One region of the Planococcus sp. RAB007_Raresut genome, then DNA from elsewhere that is predicted to be linked to it. Evidence: riboswitches for the same ligand, from Rfam matches in the RefSeq annotation. Region 1 holds a riboswitch; the other holds the start of a gene.
What was found. Region 1 has a riboswitch for S-adenosylmethionine ahead of AC2Q9J_RS10325 (O-acetylhomoserine aminocarboxypropyltransferase/cysteine synthase family protein). Riboswitches for the same ligand answer to the same signal wherever they lie in the genome.

Region 1 (15,884 bases):
TTGGTGCAATTGAACTGGGGAGGCGTGCAATTTGCAGCGCCTGTGATACTGGTTACATTTGCTGCTGTCCTGCTGCTCGCCAAGCCCATGGATATTTTGTCGCTGGGTGAAGATATTGCTTCTTCACTCGGTCAAAATGTCCGCCTGGTAAAACTGGCGGCATGGGGAACGGCTATCGTTTTAGCGGCAACAACTGTAAGTGTCGTCGGGCCAATCGGATTCATCGGATTGATGGCACCGCATATTGTTCGCATGATGGGCATCCGCGGGCATCTTCAAATACTGATTCACTCGTTCCTGTGGGGCAGTGTCATGCTCATCGGTGCGGATGTTCTTGGCCGCCTGATCCAGCCCGGCCAAGAGGTGCCAGCTGGTGCAATGACAGCATTGATCGGCGGTCCGTGGTTATTGTATCTGGCATGGAAAACGGCCAGGTCCATGAAACGCGGTGAACGTCAGATGGGCGGCACCACCAAACCGGTACGTTTGAAAATGCTGGTGCCCATTCTTATGGGTACGATTGTCATCGTCACCACTTTGGCTTTAAGTTTCAACGGCAGTGCCTGGAACTTTGACTGGCTATCGCCGGTTGTGTGGGAATTCCGGGTGCCGCGTGTATTGACTGCCTTCATCGTTGGCGTCATGCTGGCAATTACCGGTGTGATCCTGCAAGGGGTATTAAGAAACCCGCTTGCGGATGCCAGCGTACTCGGCGTAACATCAATGGGTGGAGCAGGTGCGATGCTCTTATTGGTCGTATTTCCGGCAATTCCTCCGGCGTTCCTTCCGCTCGGCGCAACACTAGGGGCATCGCTTGCGCTCGGCATCATATTGCTGACGGCCTGGAAAAACAATTTCCAGCCGATGCTTGTCGCTTTGATGGGAATCGCCATTTCTGCATTCGGTTCCGCAGCTACACAAATTCTCGTTGTCAAAGCGAAGCTTGCGGTTGCAAGCGCGTTAGTGTGGCTGTCCGGCAGCACATACGCCAAAGGCTGGGACGATGTGCAATTCGCACTGATCCTGTTCGCATTATTTATCTGGCCGGCTGTCTACATTACGCGCAGCCTGGATACATTGACCTTCGGAGATGATGTCGCGGCAGGACTCGGTTTGAATATCCGTTCAACCCGCGTTTGGGCGCTTGTCGTTGGTGTTGCAATATCCACCGCCGCAGTTTCGATTGTCGGAACAATCGGCTTTATCGGACTGGTGGCGCCGCATATTGCGCGGCGTCTGGTTGGTTTCCGCCATTTGCCGCTGATGCTGTCTTCCGGTCTGATCGGAGGGCTGCTGCTCGTGACGGCGGATTTCATCGGCCGTACACTGATTGCGCCAAATGATATTCCAAGCGGATTGATCGTCGCTTTAATCGGGACACCGTATCTATTATATTTATTGAAGAAAATGAAATAGCAAAAAGGCCTGCCAAGTCGGCAGGCCTTTTATTATGGAATTATTTTATTTTTGTAGAGCCACTGCCGGTCCAAAGAATTCGAAATGGATCTGCTCATCAGTCATGCCAAGTGAGCGCAATTCGTTGATCATGCTTTCCATGAATGGAACAGGGCCGCAGACGTAAACTTCTCCTGTAACATCGACCATTTCCGCGAGCACTTCACGAGTGATGAACCCTTCTGGCTGGTCAGAGTAAAGTGTTTTGTATTTAGCGTTGTCCATAGTATCCACGTATTTTTGGATATCTTTATCAAATGCATGGAAGCTTTCATTTCGGGCAGCGTGAAGGAAAGCTGTCGGACGGTCAGGCGTCATTGTTGCGACAGTTTCAAACATGCTCATCATCGGTGTGATGCCGACTCCGCCGCTGACAAATGCAACTGGCGATTTTTTCGCTGCATCCAGAACGAATTCTCCTGCTGGCGCGCTTACTTCAATAACATCCCCAACATTCACTTCGTCATGCAGGTAAACGGATACCCGTCCATTTGGATCGTTGTCACTTTCGCGTTTGACAGAAATGCGGAACTCATCCGGTTTTGCAGCCTGAGAAAGGCTGTATTGGCGGTTGAACAAATATTGTTCGCCCGGAATAGTCAAACGAACGGAAATGTATTGGCCTGGTTCGTAAGTCGGAACGTTCGATCCGTCTGCAGGTTTCAAATAGAAAGAAGTGATGTTGTCGCTTTCTTTTTCTTTTCTCGCTACAGTGAAGTTTTTAAAGAATTTCCAGCCATTTTCCTGGCTTTCCATTTTTTCATACATTCCTTGTTCTACGCCGATAAACGCATCGGCGATTACGCCGTATGCTTCAGCCCACGCATTGATGATTTCGTCGGTTGCGGCATCTCCCAAAACTTCCTTGATCGCTTTAAGCAAGTATTCGCCGACAATCGGATAATGCTCTGGTCTGATGCCGAGGCTGACGTGTTTATTTGCAATTTGGACTACTGCTGGAAGAATCGCTTCCAGGTTATCGATATGCACTGCTGCCGCATAGACTGTGTTTGCCAAAGCTGCCTGTTGGCGGCCTTTTTTCTGGTTGGCATGGTTAAAAATGTTTAATAATTCCGGGTGTGCTTCAAACATATTTTTGTAGAATACGGTTGTAATAGCGGTGCCGTGTTCTTCCAATACAGGGACAGTGGATTTGATGATTGTTTTAGTTTCTTGTGATAACATCTCAATCTCTCCTTTTGTTTTCTATAATTTGACTATAAACCCAAAGGGAGATTAAAGATATATTAAAAATACTTCTTTAATATTTTAGACACATTTGCCTTCACAGAAACGACACATGAAAAAAGCCCGGCATCGCCGAGTATCTATAAAGGCAACTAATATTTAATATTCCTTCAGAACCAATTACTTTCTTGAACTTTACACAGTGGGTATAATAAATGTGCAGGGAAGGTGAAAATAATGAGGCTAACAATGTATACCGATTTCTCATTGCGTGTATTGATTTACCTTGGTACGAAAGAACAGGATAAATTGACGACGATTCAGGAAATTTCGGACGCTTACAATATATCGAAAAACCATTTGATGAAAGTGACTTTTGAGCTTGGAAAAGCCGGCTTTATCCAAACCGTCAGAGGACGGGGAGGCGGCATTCGATTAGCAGACCTTCCTCAGAACATCAATGTCGGGACAGTTGTACGCAAAATGGAAGACGACTTCCATATCGTTGAATGTTTTGACAGGGAACACAACCGTTGCCCGATTGCGCCAGTCTGCGGACTTCGCGGAGTCTTGGGCAAAGCGCTCCACGCGTATTTGGCGGTCCTCGATGAATATACACTGGAAGATCTCTTGTTCAATAGAGAAGGACTGCGGGAAATTCTGCAGCCCATATAAAAAGCGGCTCAAAGATATGAGCCGCTTTTTCTTATTGAAGTTCGATATTCTGCGGCTCTTCCCCTTTTTTATTCATCAGGCGCATTCTCGTCGGTTTAATGGCGATGATTAATAAGTTGGGATCATCCGGACCGCTGAACCAGCCGGAAAGATGTTCATTCCACAATTTTTCTAAAATACTGCGGTCGTCATGCTCGGACATTTCTCCCTCAATTTCCAGAAATGTGTCGCCGACACCTTCGCCCTCGTAACCGAGAAGGACGTGTGCGTTGGGGTTCTGTTCGAGTTCGTCGACCTTTTGCGTTTTTTTGCTGGTTGCGGTGTACAATGTGAATTCATCATTAAAAAAAGTCATATACCGGGAATGCGGTTTGTTTTCGGTGATTGTCGCAAGCACTCCTACATAACTGTCGTTCAAAATCTTCAAAGCGGCTTCTCTCAACTCTTGCTGATTCATGAAATCACTCCTTTTAAACTCCCTATTCCTTTTTAAACTTCAAATAAACATAAAAAAGATCCGTTATTGCAACGGATCTTTTGCTTTTAAAAGTTGTGCATGGACTTTTCCTGAAAATAAGGATTAAGATCCAGAGAATTTGTCTTCGCTGGAAGAATCGCTTTTCGTTTGACGCGGATTTTTTTCTTCCTGCTGTTCCTGCTTAAGGTCTTCCAAAGGAATGGTATCGACATTCATTTCTTCTTCGTGCATTTCGGAAAGTGACTCTTTATCGGTTTTCGATTGTTCCGGATTGTCCATTGGAGCGCCTTTTCTTTCTTCGCGGTCATCTTCAGTAAAATGTTTTTTATCTGACATAATGGAACACCTCTTTCAATTAGTCTTATCAATGTATTCCTGTTATTCAGGTATTTAAAACATTGAGCATTTGCTATAGAAAGTTTATAATAACTAGTCCTATACCTTTATGCTTAGCGATAAAATCTGTTTAAATATATGGTAAAATAGAATCATTGGACGAGAGGAGTTTTTACATGAGCACACAGGCTTCTATTAATGTTGGTGGACTGAGCTTTGAATGGAACCTTGAAAAAGGCGAGTTTTTATTCGAAGGCCAAAATTCGGTTCTGTTTTGGACTTCCACAGCAATGAAAATGTTTTTTGACACGATAGAAGAAATAGCAGGAGAAGACGCAGCGGAGGTAGTAATGGAAACTACCGGTTATCGCCAAGGGATAGTAGTCGCAGAGTATTTTTCTCGGATGGAAAATGTGAATATAGCAGAAGCGGCGGCACTGATCACCAATACATATGCTTCAGCTGGCTGGGGGATTGCGGAAACACATAAACTGGATGTTGAAAAGAAAACCGTTGAAGTCCATTTAAAAGACAGCTGGGAGCACAGTATTAATATTGCTCAGCAGAAGAAGACAGGCGGCAGATTTCTTCCTGCCCATTATGCAGGGATTTTCACCAAGCTTTTTGGAGAAAATATCTGGTACGAAGTAGATCATTTTCAATTGGAAGGTTTCAGCGAAACTGTCATCCGTTACTTTCCTTCAGATGAAACCATCTAAGAGAATATCCATCGCTTAGCGCGTTCAAAAGAATCTCAGCAAATAAGACAGCTGCAAAACCTGGTGGAAGAAAAGACTGCGGAACTGACCACACTGGTCAAAGAATTATCTTCGCCAATTATCCCAGTATTGGACGGTATTGTCGTAGTGCCGCTGCTGGGCACTTATGATGAAGAACGGGCTGAGGAACTATTAATCAAGACGCTGCAGAACTTGCCGACTTATAAAGCGAAATATCTGGTTCTCGATCTGACCGGACTTAATAATAATTTTACCCAGCAAGCTGCCGCGCTGATTGAGAAACTTGGAGCAACGGCCGGCCTCATTGGAACAGAAACAATCTTGGTAGGAATTTCTCCGAAAATGAGTATGGTGATTTCTGAAAGTGGAATTGGTATTTCAAAATTCGATTGCTTCCAAACCTTGCAGCACGGCATTCATTTTGCGCTCGCACAGAACGGAAGAAGCATTATATAGGAAAAGCGCCCTAAAGTTCAGGGCGCTTTTCCTTTTTTATTTTTGTGTTTTAATGATTTCGACGATTAATTTAGTTGCCTTTTCCATATTCTCAGCGGATATGAATTCGTATTTCCCGTGGTAATTTTCTCCGCCAGTAAAGATATTCGGTGTCGGCATTCCCATATAGGAAAGCTGGGAGCCATCGGTGCCGCCGCGGACAGGTACGATATTTGGTTCAATACCAAGTGTTTTCATCGCATTTTCAGCGGCATCCACAATTTGCATGACCGGCTCGATTTTTTCTCTCATATTGTAATATTGGTCTTCCAGTTCCAGTGTCAGTGTGTCAGCTCCATATTGTTCCTGCAATTTCTCAGCTGTCTGCTGCATATGCACTTTTTTCGCTTCGAATTTTTCTTTGTCGAAGTCGCGGATGATATAACTCAAAACCGCTTGTTCCACGTCACCTTTAAAGCTGTTCAGATGAATGAATCCTTCATAGCCTTCGGTTTTTTCAGGAACTTCATCTTCAGGCATGGCATTCTGGAATTTGATGGCGATTGTTGAAGCATTGACCATCTTATCCTTGGCTGAACCAGGGTGCACGCTTTTCCCTTGGACTGTCAGTTTCCCGGCAGCTGCATTAAAACTTTCGTATTGAAGTTCACCCAGTGGGCCGCCATCCATTGTATAGGCATATTCGGCGCCAAAGCGCTCAACATCGAATTTATGGGGACCGCGTCCAATTTCTTCATCCGGTGTAAAGGCGACACGGATTTTGCCGTGTTCGATTTCTGGATGCTGGATGAGGTACTCCATCGCCGTCATTATTTCAGCAACCCCGGCTTTATTGTCCGCGCCAAGAAGAGTCGTGCCATCCGTGGTAATCAGTGTATGGCCGATATAATTCTGCAGATCTGGAAAATCTTTGACTGTCATTCTAACAGAACCACTCAATGGAATATCTTTTCCGTCGTAATCATCTATACGCTGCGGATTGACGTTTTTGCCTGTAAAGTCAGTAGCTGTGTCGACATGGGCAAGAAAGCCGACTACTGGAAGTTCTTTATCTGAAGTTGCCGGAAGTGTGCCAAAAAGATAGCCGTAATCGTCCATTTGGACTTCTTCCAGACCAATTTCCTTCATTTCCTTTTCTAATTCATGCAGAAGGTCCCACTGGCCGGGAGTGGAAGGTGTTTCATGGTTTTCAAAATTGGATTGTGTATCGATTTTTGCATAGCGGATCAATCGTTCGATCAAAGTTTCAATCATGGATAGAGACCTCCTGAAGTATGTACTGGCTCTATTTTACCACGAATGAAAAGAATAGAGGAAATCTGAAAAAGCTGCCGGCCCTCACTGGGGATCGGCAGCTTTCTTCCGCAATACAGCTGACACCTTGTTTTCGGTGCCGTCTTTTATGCGGCGGATATTTTCGAGATGCTTCAAAAACGCCATCGCCATCAAAGAAAGTGCGATGACATAGGGCCAAAAGCCATCCGCCGGCCAGAACGCGATCAGAAGAAAAACGGCATATAATGCAAGTACGCCGATGACCAGATAATCTGTGGCAAGTGCGATGATGACAAGAAGTGCGAGCCCAAGAAGACCAAGCTGCCAGTCCAGCGCGATCATTACTCCGATGACGGCCGCGGTGCCTTTGCCGCCATTGAACTTCATATAGAAGGGGAAGTTATGGCCGAGTACGACTCCGGCTGCGATAAAGAATAAAATCGCCCATACTGTTTCCGAAGGCAGACTGCTGCTTCCCAAAAACAGCTGCATTGCGAGCACTGCGGCAAATCCCTTGAAGATATCAAGAAATGCGACCAGTGCGCCGTATTTCCAGCCAAGGACGATTGCCGCATTGGAGGCGCCCGAATTTTTGACGCCTGTTGACTTGATATTAGTGCCGGACAACAATTGGGCGACAAGGGAGCCATGAAGGCAACCGATTAAATAACCTGAAATAAGTGCGGAAAAAATCCAAAGAATCATAAATTGCCCCCTGCCTTTCATAATATTAAACGTATGAATGATGAGAAAGTTTCAAAATTATCCGACAGTCTTCTTGACAAAATATCGTATCATTATTTATACTTCTCAACAAGATGGAAAACTGAATCTGAATACTCTTATCAAGAGTGGCGGAGGGAATAGGCCCTGCGATGCCCGGCAACCACCAAGCAACCCAGCTTGGAAAGGTGCTAATTCCTACAGACTGGAACGACAGTCTGGAAGATGAGAGGAGGAAACTCCGTGTATAGCGGCCCTCTTCTAATTAGAAGGGGGCCTTTTTCTATTCCCTCATCTCCTTTAAGGTCCATCTACTAAAATTATTGGAGGAATGAAAAATGACGAATTTCAAAGCAGAAACAAACTTACTTCACGGTGGACAGCAGCCAGATCCTGTAACGGGTTCACGGGCAGTTCCCATCCATAAAACGACTTCCTATGTATTCCGTGACACAGAACATGCGCAGAATCTGTTTGGTTTAAAAGAGGCGGGAAATATTTATTCGCGCATCATGAATCCGACAGTGGATGTATTTGAGCAGCGTGTGGCGCTTCTGGAAGGCGGGACAGCGGCAGTCGCTTTGTCTTCAGGAATGGCGGCTATCGCGTTTTCAATCCTCAATATTGCGGAAGCTGGTGATGAAGTGGTTGCTGACAGCAATCTCTACGGAGGCACTTACAATCTATTCGCGAATACGCTGCCGCGCTACGGCATCAAAGTTAAATTCGTCGACGGCGCGGATCCGGAAAATTTCCGCTCTGCTGTGACAGATCAAACGAAAGCTTTTTTCGGTGAAACGATCGGCAATCCGAGTTTGAATGTTTTCGACATAGAGAAGGTGGCGGAAATTGCGCATGAATATAATATCCCTTTATTGATCGACAATACATTCGCTTCTCCTTACGGCAGCAATCCGATAGCGTTTGGAGCAGACGTCGTTATCCATTCAGCGACAAAATGGATTGGCGGGCACGGCACAACAATCGGCGGCATTGCGGTTGACGGCGGCAAGTTCAATTGGAACCACGAAAGATTCCCGAATTACACACAACCTGACGACAGCTATCACGGCATCCGTTACGGAATAGATGCGGAAGGCGCATCTTTCGCGACAAAATTGCGTGTGCAGTTATTACGTGATTTCGGACCGTCGCTTAGCCCCGACAGTGCCCATGCATTTTTGCAGGGCTTGGAAACATTACATTTGCGTTTGCCAAAACACAGCAGCAATGCGGCAATTATCGCTGACTACCTGAAGAACCATCCGCAGGTTGAATGGGTTAATTACATCGGCTTTGAAGATCACCCGTCTCATGGTTTAGCGAAAAAATACTTGAAGGATACATTCGGTTCGATCGTCAATTTCGGCATCAAAGGTGGCAGGGAAGCGGGTAGACGAGTAATCGACGGTGTCGGCTTATGGTCTCATGTGGCGAATGTCGGAGATGCCAAGTCGTTGATCATCCACCCTGCTTCGACAACGCATCAGCAATTAAGCGCGGAGGGATTGAAGCAGTCAGGCGTCACAGAAGAACTGATCCGTTTGTCAGTCGGACTGGAAAATCCGGAAGATCTGATTGCTGACTTGGAGCAAGCCATCAAAGCGGCAGCAGTTCAGGAAGTATAGGAGGAGAAAAAATGGGAACAGTAGCCATCGGGAACTTAACGTTGGAATCGGGTCAGGTGCTGGAAGGAGTGGAATTAGCGTATGAACGAAACGGCGATCCTTCTGCTCCGACCGTCCTGATCTGCCATGCGCTGACCGGGGATCAATATGCTGTCGGGAGCTCAGAAAAACCCGGATGGTGGAGCGGCTTGGCGGGTCCCGGAAAAGCTGTGGATACGGATAAGTTCCAGGTGATTACATTTAATATACTCGGGGGCTGCGATGGTTCGACGGGGCCATTGTCACTCAACCCGGCAACCGGCAAGCCGTATCGGTCGGATTTTCCTTTGCTGACGATCAAAGATTTGGTCCATGCCGAATATCGGGCGTTAAAAACTTTGGGCATCACCAAACTGAAGTCAGTGATTGGTGGTTCGCTCGGGGGCATGAAAGCCCTTGAATGGGGAGCGCTGTATCCGGATTTTATCGAATCCATCGTTCCGCTTGCTGTCACCCCAGCGTTCAGCAGCTATGCACTTGCTTTTAATCATATAGGTATACAGGCAATCCAAAACGATCCTGATTACCAAAGTGGAAATTACGATGGATCTTCTGACTTCAACGGATTCCACTTGGCAAGAATTGCAGGTATGATTAGTTACCGGAGCAGCAAACTGTTTAACGATCGCTTCGGACGCGCGAGCAATGGCAAGAATTTTGAAGTAGAATCTTATTTGGATTATCAGGGACGGAAACTGGCGCAGCGCTTCGATGCCAATAGCTATCTGATTTTATTGAAAGCTATGAACAGCCATGACATGGGGACAAGGAAAATAAGCGTTCCGATTTTTTCCGTTTCGTACACATATGATTTGCTTTATCCCGCCGAATTAATGATTCCTTGGCTGAAAGAGCAGCCTGAGGCCCGTTGGGAAATCATCGAAACTGATTATGGACATGACGGATTTCTGGTGGAGTTCGAGAAGTGGAGCGGTTCCATCCGTGAATTTTTACAAGAAGAGCATATTAGGGCGGCTCGTTAATAATTGGAACAAGAAAAAAGCATCCCGCTTTGGGATGCTTTTTCTTGTTCTTAAGGTTTTGGGATTCGGGTTTTCTTTGTCCAGACTCCGGCGGCCCAGCTCTTCGGGTCATAAGCCACTTTGGCTGTGCGGCTGAAAAGACGCCGCTTCGCCAAATCGTCTTATGCCTTTCAGAGCTTAACGGGCGCCGTCGCTTTTCGTTACTTAATCCTCATCCTTAATATCCACGTCATCCGGAATAGGGGTGGCTTTCCATTCTTCGAGCTGCTGTTTGGCGAGTTCCAGCTGTTGAAAATGCGTTTCGAATTGAGAGGTGTTGACCATGTATTGTTCTCCATCGTGGACTGCTTTGATACGTCCTTCAAGTATATAGCGGTTAATCTGCTCTTGCGGCATGGACAAATAAGCAGCAGTTTCAGGGACTGTCATATACATACGATCGCCTCCTCTTTTTCTTTTATTATAATCGCTGAAGAGCAGTATCTCAAACGATTGAAATAATGGTATGGTAATTGATATAACTGGAAATTCGAGGTGCAGGATATGAACGGGACTCCGTATATAATGGTGCTGCTTGCTGCGATGCTTTGGGGCACGACGGGCACAGCGCAAAATTTCATTTCAGGAGAGGCACATCCGTTGACAATCGGTGCATTCCGTTTGATGATTGGCGGTTTTTCCCTGCTTCTTTTTACATTAACAACGAAACGTTTCATTGTTCGCAGCGTTTCTTGGCCCGCTGTACTTGTTTCAGCAGCCAGTATGGCGCTGTTCCAGCCGTTATTCTTTTCGTCTGTGCAGTTGACCGGTATCGCAATCGGGACAGTTGTGGCAATCGGCAGTGCTCCGGTGCTTGCGGGACTGATCGAATGGCTATTTTTAAAGAGGCGACCCGATCGGATATGGACCTTGGCGACGATGATGTCGATCATCGGCTGTATTTTACTGTTCGCCAATAAAAGCGCTACAGAAGTTAATACGCTCGGTGTGGCAATGGCGCTGGGTGCCGGACTTGCATTTGCATTATATGCGATTGCCAGTAAGAGCGTTTTGGAATCGATGGAAGCTGTGCCCGCAGTGGCGCTTATTTTTTCTATTGCGGCTGTTTTTCTGATACCATCTTTATTCTTTTTTGATATTTCCTATATTCTGATTCCTGCAGATGCTGGGATTATATTCTATCTTGGGTTTGCGACTACAAGCCTTGCTTACATATTATTCTCAAGAGGTTTGAAGACCATACCCTCTTCATCAGCCGTCACCTTATCTTTAGCAGAACCGCTTACTGCATCGATACTCGGTGTGCTGGTGGTGGGTGAAGTCCTGAGCGGGCTTTCATGGACTGGAGTTGTTTTACTGCTTGGCGGTATTTTAGTGCTGACGATGGGCAAGAAAAGAAAAGCTGAAGATAAATATGAGCTTTCTTAATGAATGACAAGCTATCGTTTTTTAATTTTATGAGGCTATAAAGAAGTTTTTCTTTGTCTAGACTCCAGCTGCCCAGCTCTTCGGGTCATAAGTCAGCCCAGCTGCCGTGGCAAAGGACGCCACTCTGCTGTTCTGCCTTATGCCTTTCAGAGCTTAACGGGCGCTTGCGCTTTTCTTAAGAATTTCTTCACTTTTATCCTAGTATCCACTTAAGATTTTACCTTTATCATAAATATAGTGAGAAAAGAGGGAGATTGTATGAGTCAATTTACTGTATTAGTGACTGATGATGATCAGGATATCCGTGACGGCATTGAAATTTATTTAAAAAATGAAGGGTACCGAGTGCTGAAGGCCGAAAATGGTCAAAAGGCGATTGAGCTACTGGAATCCAATGAAGTGCATGTCATCATTCTCGATATAATGATGCCGACGCTGGACGGGATATCAGCAACATTCAAAATTCGGGAACAGCGGAATATTCCAATCATTATGCTCAGCGCTAAAGCGGAGGATTCAGATAAGATACATGGCTTATCAGTGGGTGCGGACGATTATGTAACCAAACCTTTCCATCCTATGGAACTGGTAGCAAGAGTCAAGTCACAACTGAGACGTTACGTGAGTCTTGGGACTTACCAAGATAAATCACAGCGTATTGAAATCGATGGTCTTGTGTTGGATTCTGATGCGAAAGAAGTATTGCTTCACGGAGATCCGGTGAAACTGACTCCAATTGAATTCAAAATCACTGAGCTGTTGATGGTGAATGCGGGACGAGTTTTCTCTATCCGCGACATTTACGAGAGAGTATGGAATGAGCCTGCATATAATGCGGAAAATATTGTCGCTGTCCATATACGGAAAATCCGCGAAAAAATTGAGGCTGATCCAAAGAATCCAAGATATTTGAAGGTGGTGTGGGGCATTGGCTACAAAATTGAAAAATGACCTATGGTCGATTTTTGCCGTAACGATAGCATTGTTTACACTTCTTTATTGTTTGTCCTTCTTTGTGGAAACCGTTTTTAATAGTCCTGCGATAGAATTACTGGCATCACTTCGAACGGTGTCCAAAGGGGAAATCTAAAATGAAGAAATGGCTTTGGCTGATAACTTTATCAATCGTATTGATCAGTATTTTCAGCGTAATGGAATTGGGCCCGAAATATTTCGGGAAATCTTATCTGGAGACTACTGACTTTAAAGAAGAATACAATCACTTTGTCAACCGGCTGATTGTTACTGAGTTGGACCCGCCACAAGCGGAAACCGAGTTCTCAGTATCGATGGAAGAGATCGAGGAATACCGGACTAGATACGGCACATTGGCTGAGCAGATTCAAAGCATTCAGGACCAATATAATCCAGATATAGAGTCCGCGCGCGAAAGCGAAAATGACAGCCTGCTGGAAATATTGACAGAAGAACGGGATGGCAAAATAAAGGCGATCCGCGACAATTTTGCGGATGATGACACCATCAGGGAAAAGATCCTTGAAGACAAACAACGGGCTGCTAAAGTTGCCGTCAATGGAGTATTAACCGAAGAAGGGAATTTCAATTCACAGTTTCCCTATTATGTTTACGACTTAACAAATATTGAGACTGGTGAAAACTTCAAAAAAGGAGAGATGAGCAGCCGCCCGTTTTATGAGAAGAAGTATACCAACGCTGCGCCGCTTCATTTCAATGGTGAAGAACTGTATTATTCCAATTACAATAATACTGATATGATGATTCCTGCCTCAGATGCCGAATTTAAAGGAATCGTTCAGATTGATCGTTCTCTTCTTGCTGCGAGCGACCGGGGCGCTGATATCGTAGGACATGAATATATCAAGAACACTTTGTATCTTTTGGGAGCTTTGGCGATTGCGGGCATTGTGCTGCTTTTTACAAAGTTGAAATTTGAACAAGATGCATTTTTGAAAACACCTCTATACAGAAAATGGTCGGCATGGCCGCTTGAAGTGAAACTTGGTCTTTTCGGAATCACCTTATTTTTTGCCTTGCCTTATGGAGTGGCAAACTCGCTAAGAATAATGGAATATACCATATACGGCGGTCTGCCCTCTTTTATCTGGAATACCGTAAAGAATTTCGCGATTAACGGTGTAGTGCTGGGATTGCTCATTCTTCAAGGAATCTGGCTCTACGCTTATTACAATAAATCAGATAAGCTGGTGGATGATTTTAGAAACAGTTATTTACAGCGTTCGCTGCAGATGTCGCGATATGCATTTTTAAGGAAATCAATCGGTGTCCAAATGTTGATTTTATTGACCGTAATATTCTTCTGGGGAGCAGGGACAATGCTGTTGTTCATATTTCCGCCGGTAATAATCGTATGGGTGCCGGCGACTCTTTTCATCGGCCTGCCGGTATTGCTGTTCATGATGAAACGGTTCAGTTACTTAAATGTTTTGATGGATAGTACACAAGCAATTGCGAATGGAAGTTTAAATGAACAGATTCCTGTTAAAGGCAAGTCACATTTAGCGCAGCATGCTATTCAGTTGAACCGCTTAAAAGAAGGCGTGCGCGAGTCCGTCTCGGAGCAGGCGAAAAGTGAAAGGCTGAAAACGGAATTGATCACGAACGTGAGCCACGATCTCCGAACACCTTTGACTTCCATCATTACCTATACGGACTTGATGAAGACACCAGATCTTTCCGCTGAAGATCGATTGATGTATGCCGATATTCTGGACAGAAAATCTCAGCGGTTAAAAACATTGATTGAAGATCTGTTCGAAGTTTCCAAGATGGCCAGTGGGAATATGGAGCTGCACCGCCAGCGTGTCGATTTCACGCAGCTGATGACACAGGCATTTGCCGAACATGCGGAAGATATTTCTTCGTCAGGGCTCGATTTTCGAATTTCAACACCGGAACAGCCGGTTTACATTATGGCGGACGGCCAAAAGTGGTGGCGGGTGTTGGACAATTTGATAATGAATGCCATTAAATACGCGTTGCCTGGAACCAGGGTTTTCGCAAATTTAAAAGAAACGAATGGCCAAGCGGAATTTATAATGAAAAATGTCACCCGCTTTGAGTTGGGTGAGAATACAGATGAATTATTTGAGCGCTTCAAACGGGGGGATGTGGCTAGGCAGACAGAGGGCTCCGGTCTCGGACTGGCTATTGCCCAGTCGATTGTCGATCTCCACGGCGGCATGATGAAAATCGAAGTGGACGGCGATTTATTCAAAGTCACTGTGTCATTGAGAAGTTTATAAAAACAGATGGAAAGGCTGTGTCCGAATGGGCATGGCCTTTTGCTATTTCATCTATATAACAAGAGGTCAGGTTTTGAAAAAGTGGAGCTAGGGGATAGAAGTTATGAACACAATAATTTTGAATGGAGGTCGGCATATGGACACTAGAAGTTATTTCAATAATTTCATGAACGCGCTTCCTGAAATTCTCTTGGCGATTCTTGTACTTATTATCGGTTATATTGTAGCCAAGTTGGTGGAGAAAGCGGTTTACAAATTATTGGACAAAACTAAGCTCGATGAAAAAGCGGGGATGTCACAGCAGAAATACAGCCTGTCGAAAATCATCAGTAAAATTGTATTTGTACTGATTTTACTTTTCGCTGTGGCCTTATTCTTCAATATCTTGAATCTTGGAGCAATCGGCGCGCCATTCCTCGGCATCTTCGATAATTTATCAGGTGCATTCCTCAGCATTTTGAAGGCTGCACTGATTCTTTTATTGGCTTGGATCCTAGCTACGGTTGTAAAACGCCTGATCTTAGTGGCAGGCAGAAAATTCGATTTTGGAAAAGTCACTAAAAAGACAGGGGCATCCAAAAAAGACACGGTGAAATGGACAGAAACGGCAGCGAATATTGCATTCTATCTGATCCTGCTGTTGTTCTTGCCGGCAGTATTGAGTGCATTGAATATCGACGGTCTTAGCGAACCATTTTCAAACATGCTTGCAAGTGTATTGAATTTCATACCGAAACTTATTGCTGCGGCAATCATCTTTGCAATCGGATGGATTGCAGCTACCATCGTTAAAAAAATCCTTTCCAAATTCCTGGAATCGATTGGAACAGATCGTTTGGCGTCAAAACTGAAGATTTCACAATTCTTTAGTGGCACAAGCGTATCGAATGTCATTGGCATCATTGCATTCATCCTGATTATGCTGCCAGTGACGATAGCAGCACTTGAAGTGCTTGCGCTTCGTGGAATTTCCGGTCCCGCAATCGCGATGCTGAATGATATTCTGGCCATGATCCCGAATATTATCGTAGCGATCCTGCTGATTCTTGCCGGAATAATCATTGGCCGCTGGGTCAAAGATTTTGTTGTCCAATTGATGAAAAACCTTGGAGTGGATTCACTTACTGAAAAAATGGGCATGAATAAAACCGCAGATCCAGATACAGATCCTTCTGCTTATTCACTGGCCAAAATTATCGGTGTAGTGGCACAGGTATTAATCATCCTGTTATTTA
Region 2 (15,884 bases), on a different contig from region 1:
GCTGCTGCAGTATTCCTCGGTTTTTGGATGGAAAGGGATTATCAATATTGTAAAAAAGAAGTGAAAAACATATAACCATTTGAGATTTATAAAAATCAAAGAAGAGAACCGACGTATATAAAATACTATTAAGGTGATTGAGAAGACTTGAGGTAAGGGGTGTTTCATGAGTCCACGTATATTTTTTATTGTCTTATCCGTAATTATCTTAGGTTGGATTGCTGCAGCCACTTATGCTTATTCGCAGCAGCTGGAACAGCCTGTTTTCCTGGATCATTATTTTGAAGACTATGCACATGAAAACTTGCAGATGCAATTCTACTACATAACAAATAAGAGTGATGATAATACGATTAATATGATTACACTGGGCGATATCCCGGCTTTTGTCGATGATTTTCAGGTAATGTTTACGGAAGGAACATCTTACGTGCAGTAATTCGGCTCGCATGAATTGAGGACGCTCAGCGTCAAAATGGATCCACATGAATTAAGTAAATTAAAAGAAGAAGTTATCATTAACGAAATTACTGTCTATTTGGCTGGCGGTGATTCGTTCACAGCCGATATCGGAGAAATCATTATTCATCCTGAGGACGAGTCGTCAAAACCTTATCTATCACAGATGTCTTCAGGAGATGGTGAATTGACAGTTTCCTATCTTGAGGTGGAAGAAGAAATATCGATAAATGGATTTGAACCACATTTGCCTCCATATGGTATGGCCAATTTAAAAGTTCATGTGCCGAATACTGAAGATCATTTTAATAATGTTAATTATGTCCAAAAGATTGAGAACCGGTTAAAAGCAGGAAAAGGCGATGAATTACCCAATTTGGAATTCCCCCTGAATTTTAAGAAAAATGAGGGTTTCGCAATCTCGATTCAGAATAGAGGAGATTTAAAATACGTATTAAATTCATGGGTAATGATTGATGGCGAAGATAAAAACGGTACTGCTATAAGATTTCCAGCATCTCTATATCACATTCCAATCTTGACTCGAGAGGACAGTCGTACAATTATAGAACAAAAAGGGGCGGGTAAATAAATGAAAGGATCATTGGGACAGATTTTATATGGATACGTCTTCATTTTTCTCGCCATTCGTATAGGGGTCGACATCTTGGCGGATCCGATAGGATATTTCCTGATTGCAGCCGGTTGCTATAAAATCGGAGAAGTTATTGATGAAGGCAGGCAGGCTGCTTATATCTCAATTGGTCTGATCTTCATCTCGATCCCTTCTGTGTTCATTGATTTTAATCTTGTTGACAGGGGCCCCTGGTATTATTATTCTAATTTTTTGTTCGCTGGAGAAATTGTTTTGACATTTTATCTGTTCAGGATGTTAATAAAGCTGGCGGCCAAAAATGGGGAAATGGAATTGTTTAATAGAACACAGCGTTTATTCAATGTTTATATTCCCACAAATTTGCTGATGCTTGGACTAAGCGCTGTCATGATAGCTTTTGTATATGAAAGCCTGCAGGTACTCGCGTTTCTGTTGATAATCGTCTTATTAATATTAAATATCGCCTTTATTCTATTGCTGAATGCCTTTCGAAAAGCTGCAAAAGAGGAAGAACCGCTTGTTTTGGATCTGGGGGAAGGAAGTAAGGAGGGCTGATGAAGTTTTATATCGCTTCGAGTTTTGCAAATAAGAATAAGGTCAGGGAAGCTGCCAGCCTTTTAAGAGAGGCGGGACACGTCCAAACCTTTGACTGGACAGCAAATCTGCGCGCCTCTTCGGTTGAAGAACTGGCGTTGTATGGAACGCTGGAGAAGAAAGCTGTGCTTGAGGCGGATTTTATAATCGTTTTATTGCCGGCAGGAAAAGGCAGCCATATTGAATTGGGAATGGCGCTTGGACAAGGTAAACCCGTATATCTGCTTTCGGAAACTGAAGAGGTATTCGACTTTGAAGTGACCAGCACTTTCTATTATTTACCGGACGTTCAGATTTTGGTCGGAGCATTGAGTGGGAGTATTGAAAGCATTCTAAAATCCATGGAACAGCAAAAAAGCGTCCAATGATTGCCATTGGACGCTTTTTGCATGTTATTTATAGACTGGATTACGTGGAGATTTCAGTGCTTTGAAAAGAGTTTGTATCAGGATGAATACTGCTGCTGCCGCCATACAGGAGATAGCTAACAGAAAGAAGCTGTCAGCGAATTCTTCATATTTGAAGGGCAGTGACAGGTAGGCGCCGTCTTCAAAGCCGGTTTGCTGATAATAGAACAGATGGTCAAGCAGGAGATCGAGTGTGGAGAAAAGCCAGCCGATTACGAATGCCGCAAAAATACGCATGCCATGTGCCAGCATTTTTTCTTTTCGATCTTCAGGAAACTTTAGCATTAAAGCAAGCAGAGCCGTACCAATGATAATAATCGGTATTTCCAATTGTTCTACATACATGGAACGGGTCAATATCAGACTTGTCAGGATCGCTGCGACTGTTAAAGCGGCAAGCAATTTTTTCATCTGGACCATCCTTTTCAAAAAGAAGTTATAATCAGTATACAATAAAAATGAAAATTCCGAAAACAGGTCTGGGATTTTGTTATTATAATCGTTTACAAAAAAAACACACCCGCAATGGGTGCGTTTTTATTTAAGAATAGTTTCAAGGACTTCCAGATTTCTTTTCATCAAAGTGAAGTAGGTTTCTCCATTATCGATATCTTCTTGTGTTAATACGCCAAGATTATGCATTTGCACTGCTTCCGCACCGACTTCTTTCTGGACAACTTCTGTCAGATTGGAAGAAACATTCTGTTCGAAGACGATGTATTCGATGTTTTTCTCACGCGCCATGTCGACGATTTCCGTCAATTCCTTCTGTGACGGTTCGTCCTGGCTATTTAGGCCAGCTACAGCAACCTGTTCAAAACCATATGGTTCCGCTAAATAAGTGAAAGCTGCATGGGATACGAAAAAAGTATCCTTTGATACGCGTTCCTGCAATTGGCTGAATGATTCTTCCAATTGTTCGAGCTCTTCGATCAGCTTGGCGTGATTCGTTTCATAAACTTCTGTGTTATCCGGATCTTCAGCAATCAGCGAGTCTTTGATGGATGTTGCAAGTTGCTGGCTGAGCTTTGGCGACATCCAGATATGAGGGTCTGTCGAGCCGTGGTCATGGCCATCGTGGTCAGCTTCTTCTGTATGTTCTTCATGTTCGTCCTCATGGGCTTCTTCGCCGTCATGTTCAAGTGCAGCCTCCAATTGCTCATCAGTGATTGAATCCGCAAGTGCCGCAAATTCGACATCTTCGCCATCAAGCGTTTTTTTCGCACTATCAATAAAACCTTCAAGGCCAAGGCCGATATAAAACATAAGGTCAGCTTCTGCGATAGCGATCATGTCCTGCTGGGTGGGTTCGAATGTGTGTTCATTCGCGCCAGCCGGGTAGACGGATTGTACTTCGACTTGATCCCCGCCGATTCTTTCCGTGAAATAAGTGATCGGATAGACAGTTGTATAAACTTGAATCTTCGAACTGTCTGCTGTGGAATCAGTATTCTCTGTTCCGGAATCGCCGCAGGCGGCCAATATAAGTATTGATATTAATAGAATAAATAGAGCTGATTTTTTCATGTTGATCCTCCAAAATGTAACGATTACGTTTTATTTACAAAGAGTATCTTACCGCAAACCCTATTTAAACACAAGAAAAACCTCCAACTTATTTCTTTGGAGGCCATTCTTCAGGTACGAAATCAACGCCGCCTTTATTGAATGGATGGCAGCTGAGTATTCGTTTTATTGCCAGGTAACCGCCTTTTAATGCACCGTGCTTTTCAACGGCTTCGATGCCGTAGTGGGAACAGGTCGGATAAAACCGGCAGCTTGGCGGTGACAGGGGAGATATGAACCGCTGATAGAAACGGAAAATTTTAATGAGTATTGTTTTCATATAGTTCGCCTTCTTCTTTCCATAAGATTGGAAACTCTTCATGTTTATTGTAGGCATTTTAAAGGTATTAATAAAGTAGAAGAACTTATTAATTTGAATGGAGAGTGGATTTAGATGTCAAAAGAATTAAATCAGGAATTAAACGTGCAAGTCGCAACTTGGTCGGTGGTTTATACTAAATTACATAATTTCCACTGGTACGTGAAAGGCCATCAATTCTTTACACTTCATGTAAAGTTCGAGGAATTGTACAATGAAGCTACGTTGCATATGGATGAAATTGCAGAACGTTTACTGGCGCTTGGAGGTAAACCTGTTGCGACAATGAAAGAGCAGCTGGAATTGTCTGTTGTCGATGAAGCAACAAGCAAAGAGACTTCTGATCAGATGGTCGAGACGGTTGTCAGTGATTACGATAAAATTATGGCGTCGCTGAAAAAAGGCATGGAATATGCAGCTGAAGACGGCGACGATATGACAGAAGATATGTTGAATGCCATTCACCAGAACCTTGAGAAGCATTCATGGATGCTTTCAGCATTCCTTGGCGAAAAGAAGTAAAATAAAATTACACAAGCGCACACGTTACGAATTGTGTGCGCTTTTTTTATTTGTTCAGGAGTGAGACAGGATGGAATATACGGATTTGAATGGCTTCACTTGCCGGTTATCGTTTGAAAAGGATGCTTTTCAAGTGGAAAGCCGACACGTACTGGTTATTGCGAAATTCAAAGGAAAGTGGCTGCTGACCGAACACAGGGAGCGGGGGCTGGAGTTTCCCGGTGGCAAAGCGGAAGCAGGAGAAAGTTTGGCCGAAGCCGCCAAAAGGGAAGTATACGAGGAAACAGGCGGCGTAATCGAAGAGCTTGAATGGTTTGCGGAATACTTGGTCCATAGCGAGCCGCCATTTTCTAAGACGGTATTTACAGGAACTGTTGCAGCGGTAGATGAAATTGATCTGATGGAAACAAATGGAGCTGTTATGGTTGATAGTTTGGACTTGGACAGCGACTTCAGCTTTCTGATGAAAGATGAAGGAATGAAACAAATTATGGAGCGGGTGAAACTGGATGGAAAATGGGAAGATTAAATCAAAAAGAATTTACCCTTCGCCGAATCCCCATGTGAAGCTGACGGAAATCGTTTATTGGTCAGAAGGTTTGAAGGTCAAAGGTCTACTGGCGGAGCCGAAAAAGCCGGGAAATTACAGCGGAATGCTTTACTTGCGCGGCGGTATCCAGTCAATTGGCATGGTGAGGCCGGCACGGGCTGCCCAATATGCCGCTCAAGGCTTTGTAGTGTTTGCGCCTTATTACCGGGGCAACAGAGGTGGAGAAGGGCGCGATGAATTTGCAGGTGCCGATCGCTGGGACGCGGTGCATGCAGTGGATGTGCTGAAACAATTCTGCAATGGCCACGTGCATCTGCTGGCATTTTCGAGAGGCGGCATCATGGCGCTGTGGACAGCGGTGCTGCGGGACGACATCACTTCGCTTGTGACATGGGCAGGTGTAACGGATACCGTTTTAACCTATAAAGAGAGGCCGGATATGCGCCGCATGATGAAACGTATTTACGGTGGAACACCGAATACAGCTTTGACAGCTTATGAAGAACGGAATCCACTGATGCGTCTCGAGGAAGCGACAGCCCCTATGCTGATCATTCACGGACTGCAAGATGACAACGTACTGCCGGCGCAGGCTTATCTTTTGGAAGAAGCCTTAAAACTGAATGATCATCCTCATGAAACTTGGTATTTCCCGGAGTACACGCATTTCTTTCCACCGACAGCAAACCGTAAGACAGTTGCCGCGTTAGCGCATTGGATGAAAGAAAAAGAACAGGATACTGCAAATTAAAAAGCACATCCGGCAACTTGCCGGATGTGCTTTTGCTTATTAATTATTCAATGGTCCGCCTTGAGCGCTGATGTCAGCTGATACGGAACCGAATTTCTTGAAGTTGTCCTGGAATTTCTGAGCAAGCTCCTGTGCTTTCGCATCGTAAGCTTCTTTGTCAGACCAAGCGTCACGAGGATTAAGAACCTCAGTTGGCACGCCAGGAATTTCCTGAGGAATGCTTAGTCCGAAGACAGCTTCCTGTTCAGTCTTAACATTGTTCAATTCGCCTTTGATTGCTGCGCGAACCATAGTACGTGTATAAGAAAGTTTCATGCGGTTGCCGACGCCGTATTCGCCGCCAGTCCAGCCAGTGTTTACAAGGAAAACTTCCACTTCGTGTTCATCGATTTTATTGCCGAGCATTTCTGCGTAGACAGTTGCTTGCAATGGAAGGAAAGGTGAACCGAAGCAAGTTGAGAATGTCGCTTCCGGAGAAGTGATGCCACGCTCAGTGCCTGCCAGTTTCGATGTATAGCCGCTTAGGAAATGGTACATTGCCTGTTCCTTCGACAAACGGCTGATAGGAGGCAATACGCCGAATGCATCAGCAGTCAAAAAGACGATCGTTTTCGGATGTCCAGCCATTGAAGGATGGATGCTGTTGTCGATTGCATCAATCGGATAAGCAGCACGTGTGTTTTCAGTCAATGAACCATCATCGTAATCGGGAATACGTGTTTCTAAATCAACGACAACATTTTCAAGAACAGATCCGAAACGGATTGCATCAAAAATCTGTGGCTCATTTTCACGCGAAAGGTTGATGGTTTTCGCATAGCAGCCGCCTTCGATATTGAAAACGCCGTTATCAGACCAGCCGTGCTCGTCATCACCGATCAGTTTGCGGTCCTGGTCAGCGGAAAGCGTCGTTTTCCCTGTTCCGGACAAGCCGAAGAACAAAGCAACATCGCCATCCTGGCCTACGTTAGCAGAGCAGTGCATCGGCAAAATGCCTTTTTCGGGAAGGATATAGTTCATGATTGAGAAAATGGATTTTTTCATTTCGCCGGCATATTCAGTTCCGCCGATCAGAATTACTTTCTTTTCCATGGAAACAATGATGAACGTTTCGGAATCAGTGCCGTCCACAGATGGGTCAGCCTTGAAAGTTGGCGCATAGACGACAGTGAATTCTGCGTCATGGATTTTCATTTCCTCTTCAGTTGGACGGATGAATAATTGGTGGGCAAAAAGATTATGCCACGCGTATTCATTGATCGTCTGGATGTGAAGGCGTGACTCTGGGTCTGCACCGGCAAATCCTTTAAAGACGAAAAGTTCTTCTCTTTCTTTCAGGTGTTTCAGTACTTTTGCATATAGGTTCTCAAAAACTTCAGAAGAAATCGGACGGTTTACTGTACCCCAGTCAATTTTATCTTTCGAAATATCTTCTTCTACCATATACTTATCTTTAGGCGACCGGCCTGTGTATTTACCCGTTTCGGCTCTGACTGCGCCTTCGCGCGTCAGAATCGCTTCTCCACGTGAAGTGGCTGCCTCCACCAATTGTGGGACCGACCATTGGACATTGACGTTAGGGCCGTTTAAAAGATCTTTCAAATCGCTTGCGAAGTTAACTGAGTTCATATATGTACCTTCCTTTTCGGTTATTCCCAAGGCATTGGGGAAGAGTTATATTCGAACAATAGTATAACACATTAACTCGATTAGTCTATACTAATAACCCGCTGGAATTGAAAATTCATCATTTGTGCATAATTAATACCCGAAATAGGATGTTTTCATGCATCATAGGCGAATAAAACATAAAAAACGTTGACATCATATATCCAATTCCGTATGATGAAAAATTGAACGGATACTCTTATTCCGAGCTGGTGGAGGGGGCAGGCCCTATGAAACCCGGCAACCTGCTGCATTGATGCAGCGCTGGTGCCCAACCTGAAGCAAGGCTCACAGGCCTTGGATGATAAGAGTGAAAGGTGCTTATGATGATTTCTCCTTTCCTCATTGAATGATGAGTGAAGGGATTTTTTTATGAATCGCCCTTAATCCTCGTGTACAAAGGCCACAACGGCTTGAAGTTCAATCCATAATGTTTGGAACGGACTTGACATGGGAAAACGAGTACCGTATCAATTTCGAGAGCAATCTCGCAGGATATAAGGAGGAACATTTTTTGACAAACCGTCGATTATTCACATCAGAATCAGTAACAGAAGGACATCCGGATAAGATCTGTGACCAAATCTCAGATGCCATCCTGGACGCGATCCTCGCAGAAGACCCTAATGCACGAGTAGCGTGCGAAACTACCGTTACTACAGGACTTGTTCTTGTAGCAGGGGAAATTACAACAACAACATATGTCGACATCCCGAAAGTGGTGCGCCAGACTGTTAAAGATATTGGTTATACACGGGCGAAATACGGCTTTGACTCTGAAACAAGTGCGGTGTTGACTGCAATTGATGAGCAATCGCCTGATATCGCTGCAGGAGTGAACGTTGCTCTTGAATCACGCGAAGGCCAGATGACAGATAAAGAACTGGATGATATCGGAGCAGGCGACCAAGGTTTGATGTTCGGTTATGCGAACAATGAAACCGAGGAATTGATGCCATTGCCGATTTCATTGGCACATAAATTGGCTCGCCGTTTAGCAGAAGTGCGCAAGGAAGAGATTCTTCCATATTTGCGTCCTGACGGCAAAACACAAGTGACTGTTGAATATGATGAAAACGATAAGCCGCTTCGCGTGGATACTATTGTTATCTCAACACAGCATCATCCTGAAGTAACGCTTGAGCAAATCCAGCGCAATATTAAAGAATATGTCATTGATGAAGTCGTTCCGGCTAATTTGCTGGATGATGAAACAAAATATTTCATCAACCCGACTGGCCGTTTTGTAATCGGTGGACCTCAAGGAGACGCGGGTCTTACTGGCCGTAAAATCATCGTTGATACTTACGGTGGTTATGCACGCCACGGCGGCGGTGCATTCTCCGGTAAGGACGCGACGAAAGTTGACCGTTCCGGTGCATATGCAGCGCGCTATGTAGCGAAAAACATTGTCGCTTCAGGATTGGCTGATAAATGTGAAGTGCAGCTTGCTTATGCAATCGGTGTTGCACATCCGGTTTCAATTTCAGTTGATACATTCGGCACAGGCAAAATCAGTGAAGACCAATTCATCGATCTTGTCCGCAATAATTTCGACTTGCGTCCGGCTGGCTTGATCAAGATGCTTGATCTTCGCCGTCCGATCTACAAGCAGACTGCAGCTTACGGCCATTTCGGCCGCACAGATGTGGATCTTCCTTGGGAGCGCACTGACAAAGCAGATGCTTTGAAAGAACAATCAGGAATTTAATGAAAACAAAAACCCGCACAAGCCTCATGGCTCGTGCGGGTTTTATTATTTCTGCAGGGATTTATAATAAGCGGCTTTCTCGGCATATTCACGGACAATGCGTTCCATGTCGGCGATGTCGTCTTCGTTGAGATCCCGGATGACTTTAGCGGGGCGCCCAAATGCCAGTTTGCCTGGTGGAATGACTTTTCCTTGCGGTACGAGGCTTCCGGCTCCGATAAATGCACCTTCACCGATTTCAGCGCCGTCGAGGATAACAGATCCCATGCCGATCAATGCATTCTTACGGATGATGCAGCTATGGAGCGTCACCTGGTGTCCCACTGTGACATTGTCTTCGAGAATCAATGGATTATTGGGGCTCTGGTGCAGCATGCAGAGATCCTGGATATTTGTTTTATTGCCGATAACGGTTGGGGCTACATCACCGCGGACGACTGTATTGAACCAGATGGAAGATTCTGCGCCGATTTTCACATCACCAGTGATGGTTGTGTAATCAGCGATGAAAGCGGATGGGTCTATTTGCGGGTGTTTGTCATTGTATGGGTAAATCATGGTAAAACTCCTTTAATCAAGATAAGATATCTTTAATGGTAGCAAAACCTTTTGAAAGGTCAACTTTAAGATCTGATATTAATAGAAGATAGATTAAAGGGGGCGTTGGCAAATGTGGAAATGGCAGGCTGAAGGCCAGGCGAAAGCAGTGATCGTAATTATTCACAGTGCATACGAACATCATCTGCGCTACGCTTGGCAGATCAAGGAATGGAGAAGTTCCGGTTTTGAAGTGGTGATGGGAGATCTGCCGGGCCACGGTAAAAACGGGACGATTCAAAAAGCACACACTGAATCATTCGAAGCCTATGAAAAGGCGGTCAGTGAAATGCTGGATGTGGCAATTGAGCTTGAGATACCGGTGTTCATTGTGGCACATGGATTGGGAGCTACGTTGGCCATCAATTATTTGAGCAAACATTCCATTGAAGTGGCAGGTGCCGTATTTACTTCTCCGTGGCTTCATCTGCTGCGGACACCTTCCAAATTATCCAGCGCTTTGTCAGGCGTGCCGAAAATCACCTCACAGATTAAAGTAAAACACGAAATTACAATTGAAGATCTGACCCGGAATCCTGAAGTGATCGAACTTGAAAAGGACGATGAATTATATAAACCGCAGATATCAATCGGCTGGTACCGTGAGCTGCAGGCATATATGAAACAGGCTGCAAGCGGTAAACAGGTTTATCCGGATATTCCGACATTTGTTCAGACGGCAGAGAAGGATTTGATTGCTGATAAAGAAGCGTCGAAAAACTGGCTGAAGCAGCAGAATCTTAAAGAATTCAGTTATAAGGAATGGAAAGATGCCTATCATGATCTTTTTCAGGAACCAGAGCGCGAAGATGTATTTACGACCTCGCATTTATTCATAAAAAATGTTTTACGGTCTATCGGCTATTTAGTGAAATAAGAATTGAAATAAAGTTTGAAAGGAGTGGATGAATGTGGTTTTGCGTTATAGTATTCTCGATCAGTCTCCTGTGTCGGAAGGAAGCAACCCCGGCGAAGCCTTAAAGCAGACAGCCCAATTGGCGCAAGCTGCAGAAAAATGGGGCTACACCCGGTTCTGGGTATCAGAGCATCACGATGCAGCGACATTGGCAGGTTCATCTCCTGAAATCCTGATATCCCATTTGGGGGCAGTGACGGAAAAAATCCGGCTGGGGTCCGGAGGCGTGATGCTTCCGCATTATTCTTCTTTCAAGATTGCGGAAAATTTTAAATTGCTGGAAGCGCTATACCCGGGCCGTATCGATGCAGGCGTCGGCCGGGCACCGGGTGGAATGCCCAGAGCTTCATTGGCGTTGAATGAAGGAAGATCCCGGAATGTCGACCGTTTTCCGGACCAGATAGACGAATTGTCCATGTATCTGAACGATGCAATACCGGAAGACCATATGTACCACGGTATGAAAGCGACACCGCTGACTGAATCAGCGCCACCGATATGGATTCTTGGTTCAAGTATGACGTCGGCTTTATTGGCGGCTGAAAAAGGGCTGCCTTATATGTTCGCACAGTTCATCAACGGTGAAGGCGGACAGGATTTTACCCGTACTTATAAGGAACGTTTTGAATCAGCCGGAGACGCTCGCCCCTATGTCGGATTTGCGATTTTCGTCATTTGCCAGGAAACAGAAGAGGAAGCCGAAAGAATCGCGTCTTCTTTGGATCTTGCCTTATCAATGGGTGCACAAGGCATGCCTTCGAAGGGCACGCCGCCGCCTGAAAGGGCGCTTGCTTATGAATATACAAAGTTTGAGAAGCTGCTTGTTGAAGAGAATCGGCGCCGCATGATCGTCGGCACGCCCCGAATGGTAGGAGATCGATTGGAAGAGCTTGTGGAGGAATATCAGGCAGATGAAGTGATGCTGGTTTCCATGGCTTATGATTTCAATGATAAACTGAAGACGTTTGAGCTGGTGGCTGATGAAATGAAGAAAAGAAATTCACGCAGCAAAATAGAACAATAAAAAATACCGCTGGGATGCTTGTGCATCGGGCGGTATTTTTAATGCATCGGTTTATGGCTGTGCGCTGAAACCTAGAAGCCAATTCCCAGAAAGTATTCCCGGTAAGCAAAAAATGAAACGACCAGCATAACAGCTACATACATGATGGATCCAATCAGGATATAAGAGCGCTCAGAAACGGCAGCTTTGTGTTCCATCCGAATTCCGGTCTGCCCTTGTATCGACATATCCATCTGCCTTGAAGCCATGCCGCCTTTGCTGGTGATAAAATAGATTAGAATGAGGGCAAGACCGCCGACGGGGATCGAAATATCAAGAAATGACATATTCAAAAGTACAGAAGCGATCCAGTTCAAGGCACCGATAATAACGACAGTCAATAAAATTGTGATCATATTTTTCATTATATTTTCCTCCTTTCGGCAATAAGTCGGTGGAAATTTTATCCTTTACTATTAGATTATACGGTTTCAGTAGCGCGAAGTTTCATTTGTTTATAGAATTTTCTGTATTCTAAAAGCGGGAAATCTCTAGGAGAATAGAAAAAGCGATTGCATCGTTTGATACAATCGCTTTTTGATATTGATTATTTCTTTGTTTTTTTCTCAATTGCAACCAGAAAAGGAGGGGAATGCTGCTGATTGATGAATTGGTATTTCATTACATCGAATTTGGTTTGCGGCAGCTGTGACACAAAACCCATTACGGCATCCCGTTCTTCGCTGCCGCCTTCATGTCCCGAATAGATGACGATGGCGACGATTCCTGTCTCCTTCAAAAGCTCCAAGCATTGGGTGATGGCTGCCAGCGTTGTTTCTGATTTCGTGATTATGCTGTGGTCGCCTTTTGGCAAATAGCCAAGGTTGAAGACGGCTGCGGCAATTTCTTCTGTGACATACTGAGCGATATTGGCGTGGCTGTCGAGAATCACGTCGACATTGCGATAGTCTTTGACCCGTTCTTTAGTTGCTCGGACAGCATCTTCCTGAATATCGAAGGCGTAAACTTTTCCGGCATCACCAGTTAGTTGGGCCAGAAACAATGTGTCATGGCCATTGCCGGCAGTCGCGTCAACCACTTTATCGCCTTCAACAACCGCCTCTTGCAATAAAGATTTAGTGAATGGCAGAACACGCATCAATGTCATGCTTCCACCATCCCCTGATAGTATTTCCCTTGCCAGCTTCCGCGCCTTTCAAGTTCAGCGTCAATGCCGTTCAGGACATCCCATTTATTGACGCTCCACATCGGACCGATCATCAATTCGATAGGGCCGTCACCGGTTATGCGCTGGACAATCATTTCGGGGGGGATCACTTCCAGCTGATCGGCTACGAGTTTGATGTATTCATCTTTTTCAAGGAATTCCACCATGCCTTTTTCATATTGTTTGACCATGGGTGTGCCTTTTAAAAGATGCAACAGGTGGATTTTGATGCCCTGGACATCCAATTTAGCGACTTCTCGTGCTGTTTCCATCATCATATCCCGGTCTTCAAGCGGTAATCCGTTGATGATATGGGTACAGACGCGGATGCCGCGGCTGCGCAATTTTTCGACTCCTTCTATATATAAAGAAAAATCATGTGCCCGGTTTACTAATCGGGCGGTTTTATTATGGACAGTCTGTAAACCCAGTTCAATCCATAAATAAGTACGTTCATTTAATTCAGCAAGATACTCGACCACGTCATCCGGCAGGCAATCCGGACGGGTGGCGATGCTGAGTCCGATGACATTCTCCTGTGCGAGTGCAGCTTCGAATTTCTCTTTGATGACCGGAAGCGGAGCATGGGTATTTGTATAAGCCTGAAAATAAGCGATGTATTTGCCGTCTTTCCATTTTTTATGCATTTTTGCTTTGATCTGTTCGAATTGGACCGGGATCGGATCGACCCGGTCTCCAGCAAAATCACCGGACCCTGCTACCGAACAGAAAGTGCATCCGCCGAATGCGACAGTGCCGTCCCGGTTAGGGCAGTCAAAGCCAGCATCAAGTGCAATTTTCATTACTTTATGGCCAAAATGGTCGCGTAAGTGGCGATTCCATGTGTAATAGCGTTTGCCGTCTGAAGAAAAAGGCAGGTTCATTTCCATAAAAACAACTCCTCTTTTTTGTATTGTAGCATGGCCGGATTTAGGCTCACAACGGCAGAAAAATCTGTTATTTCCGGTTCGCTGAAAATCTTCTTGTAGAGTGCGGGTAAAAGGAATACAATGACTCTTGGAAATGAGCTAAGAGGAGACAGAACGATGCCGAAACAAGTATGGCTATTAATCATCGGAATGCTCGTCAATGTTACCGGGAATTCATTCCTGTGGCCGTTGACGACTATCTATATGCACGACCATTTAGGAAAATCATTATCACTTGCCGGCCTTGTGCTGATGGCTAATGCGGGAGCCGCTGTCATCGGGAATCTGCTCGGGGGCATGCTGTTTGACCGCATCGGCGGCTATAAATCGATAATGGGCGGAATCATTGTCACGATTTTCGCTTTGACAGGATTGACCATTTGGCATGATTTTGTGCCATTCGTGGCGTTTTATACCATCATCGGATTCAGCGGCGGAATAGTGTTTCCGAGCATGTATGCGATGGTCGGAACAGTATGGCCGGAAGGCGGCCGCAAAGCGTTCAACTCTATTTATCTGGCACAGAACGTGGGCGTGGCAGTCGGTCCGGCAATGGCAGGTGTACTGGCTGCGTTGAGTTTTGATTATATATTCATGGCAAATCTCGGAATGTATATCGTGTTTTTCTTTATCGCGTTATTCGGCTTTAAATCGATGTCGATTTCCGCGTCTTCACATACCAGTGTATTCAATGAAGGCAAAAAAATCCGCAACCGGGCGCCGTTCTATGCGCTGCTCATTGTCTCGGCTGGCTATCTGCTGTGCTGGGTCGGCTATGTCCAATGGCAATCGACGATATCCGCCTACACACAGGAAATCGGCATCACCTTGCCGCAATACAGTTTTCTATGGACATTGAACGGTGCTTTGATCGTACTTGGACAGCCCCTGATTCGCCCGATCATCAAACGCATCGAAGATAATATCAAGCAGCAATTGCTGATTGGAATCGTTATTATGATGGTGTCGTATCTGGTCGTCGCTTTTGCAGAGGAATTCAGCATGTTTGTAATTGCCATGGCGATTTTGACCATCGGAGAAATGTTCGTCTGGCCGGCTGTTCCGGCACTCGCCAATCAACTGGCGCCAAAAGGGCGGGAAGGGTTCTATCAGGGAATCGTCAACAGCGTAGCCACCGGCGGCCGCATGATCGGCCCTTTGATGGGCGGATTGATGGTTGACCTTTACGGAATGTCGGCTCTCTTTATACTGATAACTATTTTGCTTGTGGCGGCAATCGGAACTTCATTGGTCTACGATATTCCGTTGAAAAAGAAACAGGCTGCTATGGATCAGGAAAAGGCGATAATTTGAATCACTTTTAGGAACTGCGCAGATGCGGAGTTCTTTTTTTTATTGTCATATTCCAAAGTCAATTGAGCTGACGGCTGTTTTAGCTCTATGTTGCGTTTCATAGGGGACTTTGTTTAAATTAAGAATGAAAGCGTTTAAATAGTATGAATACTATGTACATAAAGCTGAGGGGGAATAAAAATGAAACCTATTTACAGTTCCGCTAAAGAAGCGGTCGAACAAATTCAGGACGGGGCCACGATTATGGTGGGGGGCTTCGGTCTTGTCGGTATTCCCGAGCAATTGATATTGGCTTTGGTGGATAAAGGCGTAACCGATCTTACCGTCATTTCCAATAATTGCGGCGTCGATGAATGGGGTCTTGGACTGCTGCTGAAAAATAAACAGATTAAAAAAATGATCGGCTCCTATGTCGGAGAAAATAAAGAGTTTGAACGCCAGGTGCTGTCTGGTGAAATCGAAGTCGAGCTGACGCCGCAAGGTACACTCGCGGAAAAAATGCGCGCAGGCGGAGCGGGGATTCCTGCTTTCTTCACTCCTGCAGGCGTCGGGACTACGGTTGCTGAAGGAAAAGAAATACGTGAATTCGATGGTAAGGAGTATGTGCTTGAGCATGCTCTGAAAGCTGATTTTGCGTTGGTGCGTGCCGCTAAAGCAGATAAGATGGGCAATCTGGTATACAACAAGACTGCGCAAAACTTCAATCCGCTTGCAGCTGCAGCCGGGAAAATCAC

Region 2: another riboswitch for S-adenosylmethionine. It lies ahead of metK (methionine adenosyltransferase); the one in region 1 lies ahead of AC2Q9J_RS10325 (O-acetylhomoserine aminocarboxypropyltransferase/cysteine synthase family protein).

What each region holds. Positions count from the first base shown of each region.
Region 1 covers NZ_JBXYIF010000004.1:317,865-333,748, reverse strand. Annotated here, with positions in the region: gene AC2Q9J_RS10365 (iron ABC transporter permease) at 1-1,416, shown strand, start outside; gene hmpA (NO-inducible flavohemoprotein) at 1,462-2,640, opposite strand; gene AC2Q9J_RS10355 (RrF2 family transcriptional regulator) at 2,881-3,318, shown strand; gene AC2Q9J_RS10350 (pyridoxamine 5'-phosphate oxidase family protein) at 3,350-3,775, opposite strand; gene AC2Q9J_RS10345 (YczO family protein) at 3,899-4,132, opposite strand; partial or broken gene AC2Q9J_RS10340 (STAS domain-containing protein) at 4,309-5,328, shown strand; gene pepT (peptidase T) at 5,365-6,582, opposite strand; gene AC2Q9J_RS10330 (glycerol-3-phosphate acyltransferase) at 6,667-7,308, opposite strand; SAM riboswitch class I at 7,443-7,558, shown strand; gene AC2Q9J_RS10325 (O-acetylhomoserine aminocarboxypropyltransferase/cysteine synthase family protein) at 7,665-8,954, shown strand; gene metX (homoserine O-acetyltransferase MetX) at 8,966-9,976, shown strand; gene AC2Q9J_RS10315 (helix-turn-helix domain-containing protein) at 10,181-10,411, opposite strand; gene AC2Q9J_RS10310 (EamA family transporter) at 10,520-11,404, shown strand; gene AC2Q9J_RS10305 (response regulator transcription factor) at 11,663-12,355, shown strand; gene AC2Q9J_RS10300 (HAMP domain-containing sensor histidine kinase) at 12,496-14,649, shown strand; gene AC2Q9J_RS10295 (mechanosensitive ion channel) at 14,786-15,884, shown strand, end outside.
Region 2 covers NZ_JBXYIF010000003.1:14,209-30,092, forward strand. Annotated here, with positions in the region: gene AC2Q9J_RS06695 (hypothetical protein) at 1-75, shown strand, start outside; gene AC2Q9J_RS06700 (hypothetical protein) at 167-439, shown strand; gene AC2Q9J_RS06705 (hypothetical protein) at 476-1,051, shown strand; gene AC2Q9J_RS06710 (hypothetical protein) at 1,052-1,630, shown strand; gene AC2Q9J_RS06715 (group-specific protein) at 1,630-2,037, shown strand; gene AC2Q9J_RS06720 (hypothetical protein) at 2,062-2,487, opposite strand; gene AC2Q9J_RS06725 (metal ABC transporter solute-binding protein, Zn/Mn family) at 2,614-3,603, opposite strand; gene yidD (membrane protein insertion efficiency factor YidD) at 3,692-3,922, opposite strand; gene AC2Q9J_RS06735 (Dps family protein) at 4,037-4,483, shown strand; gene ytkD (RNA deprotection pyrophosphohydrolase) at 4,554-5,012, shown strand; gene AC2Q9J_RS06745 (alpha/beta hydrolase family protein) at 4,993-5,784, shown strand; gene pckA (phosphoenolpyruvate carboxykinase (ATP)) at 5,824-7,413, opposite strand; SAM riboswitch class I at 7,649-7,763, shown strand; gene metK (methionine adenosyltransferase) at 7,967-9,163, shown strand; gene AC2Q9J_RS06760 (gamma carbonic anhydrase) at 9,209-9,721, opposite strand; gene AC2Q9J_RS06765 (alpha/beta fold hydrolase) at 9,834-10,637, shown strand; gene AC2Q9J_RS06770 (LLM class flavin-dependent oxidoreductase) at 10,672-11,700, shown strand; gene AC2Q9J_RS06775 (hypothetical protein) at 11,772-12,104, opposite strand; gene mnmM (tRNA 5-(aminomethyl)-2-thiouridylate-methyltransferase MnmM) at 12,287-12,847, opposite strand; gene mnmL (tRNA modification radical SAM protein MnmL/YtqA) at 12,844-13,797, opposite strand; gene AC2Q9J_RS06790 (MDR family MFS transporter) at 13,954-15,150, shown strand; gene AC2Q9J_RS06795 (CoA transferase subunit A) at 15,331-15,884, shown strand, end outside.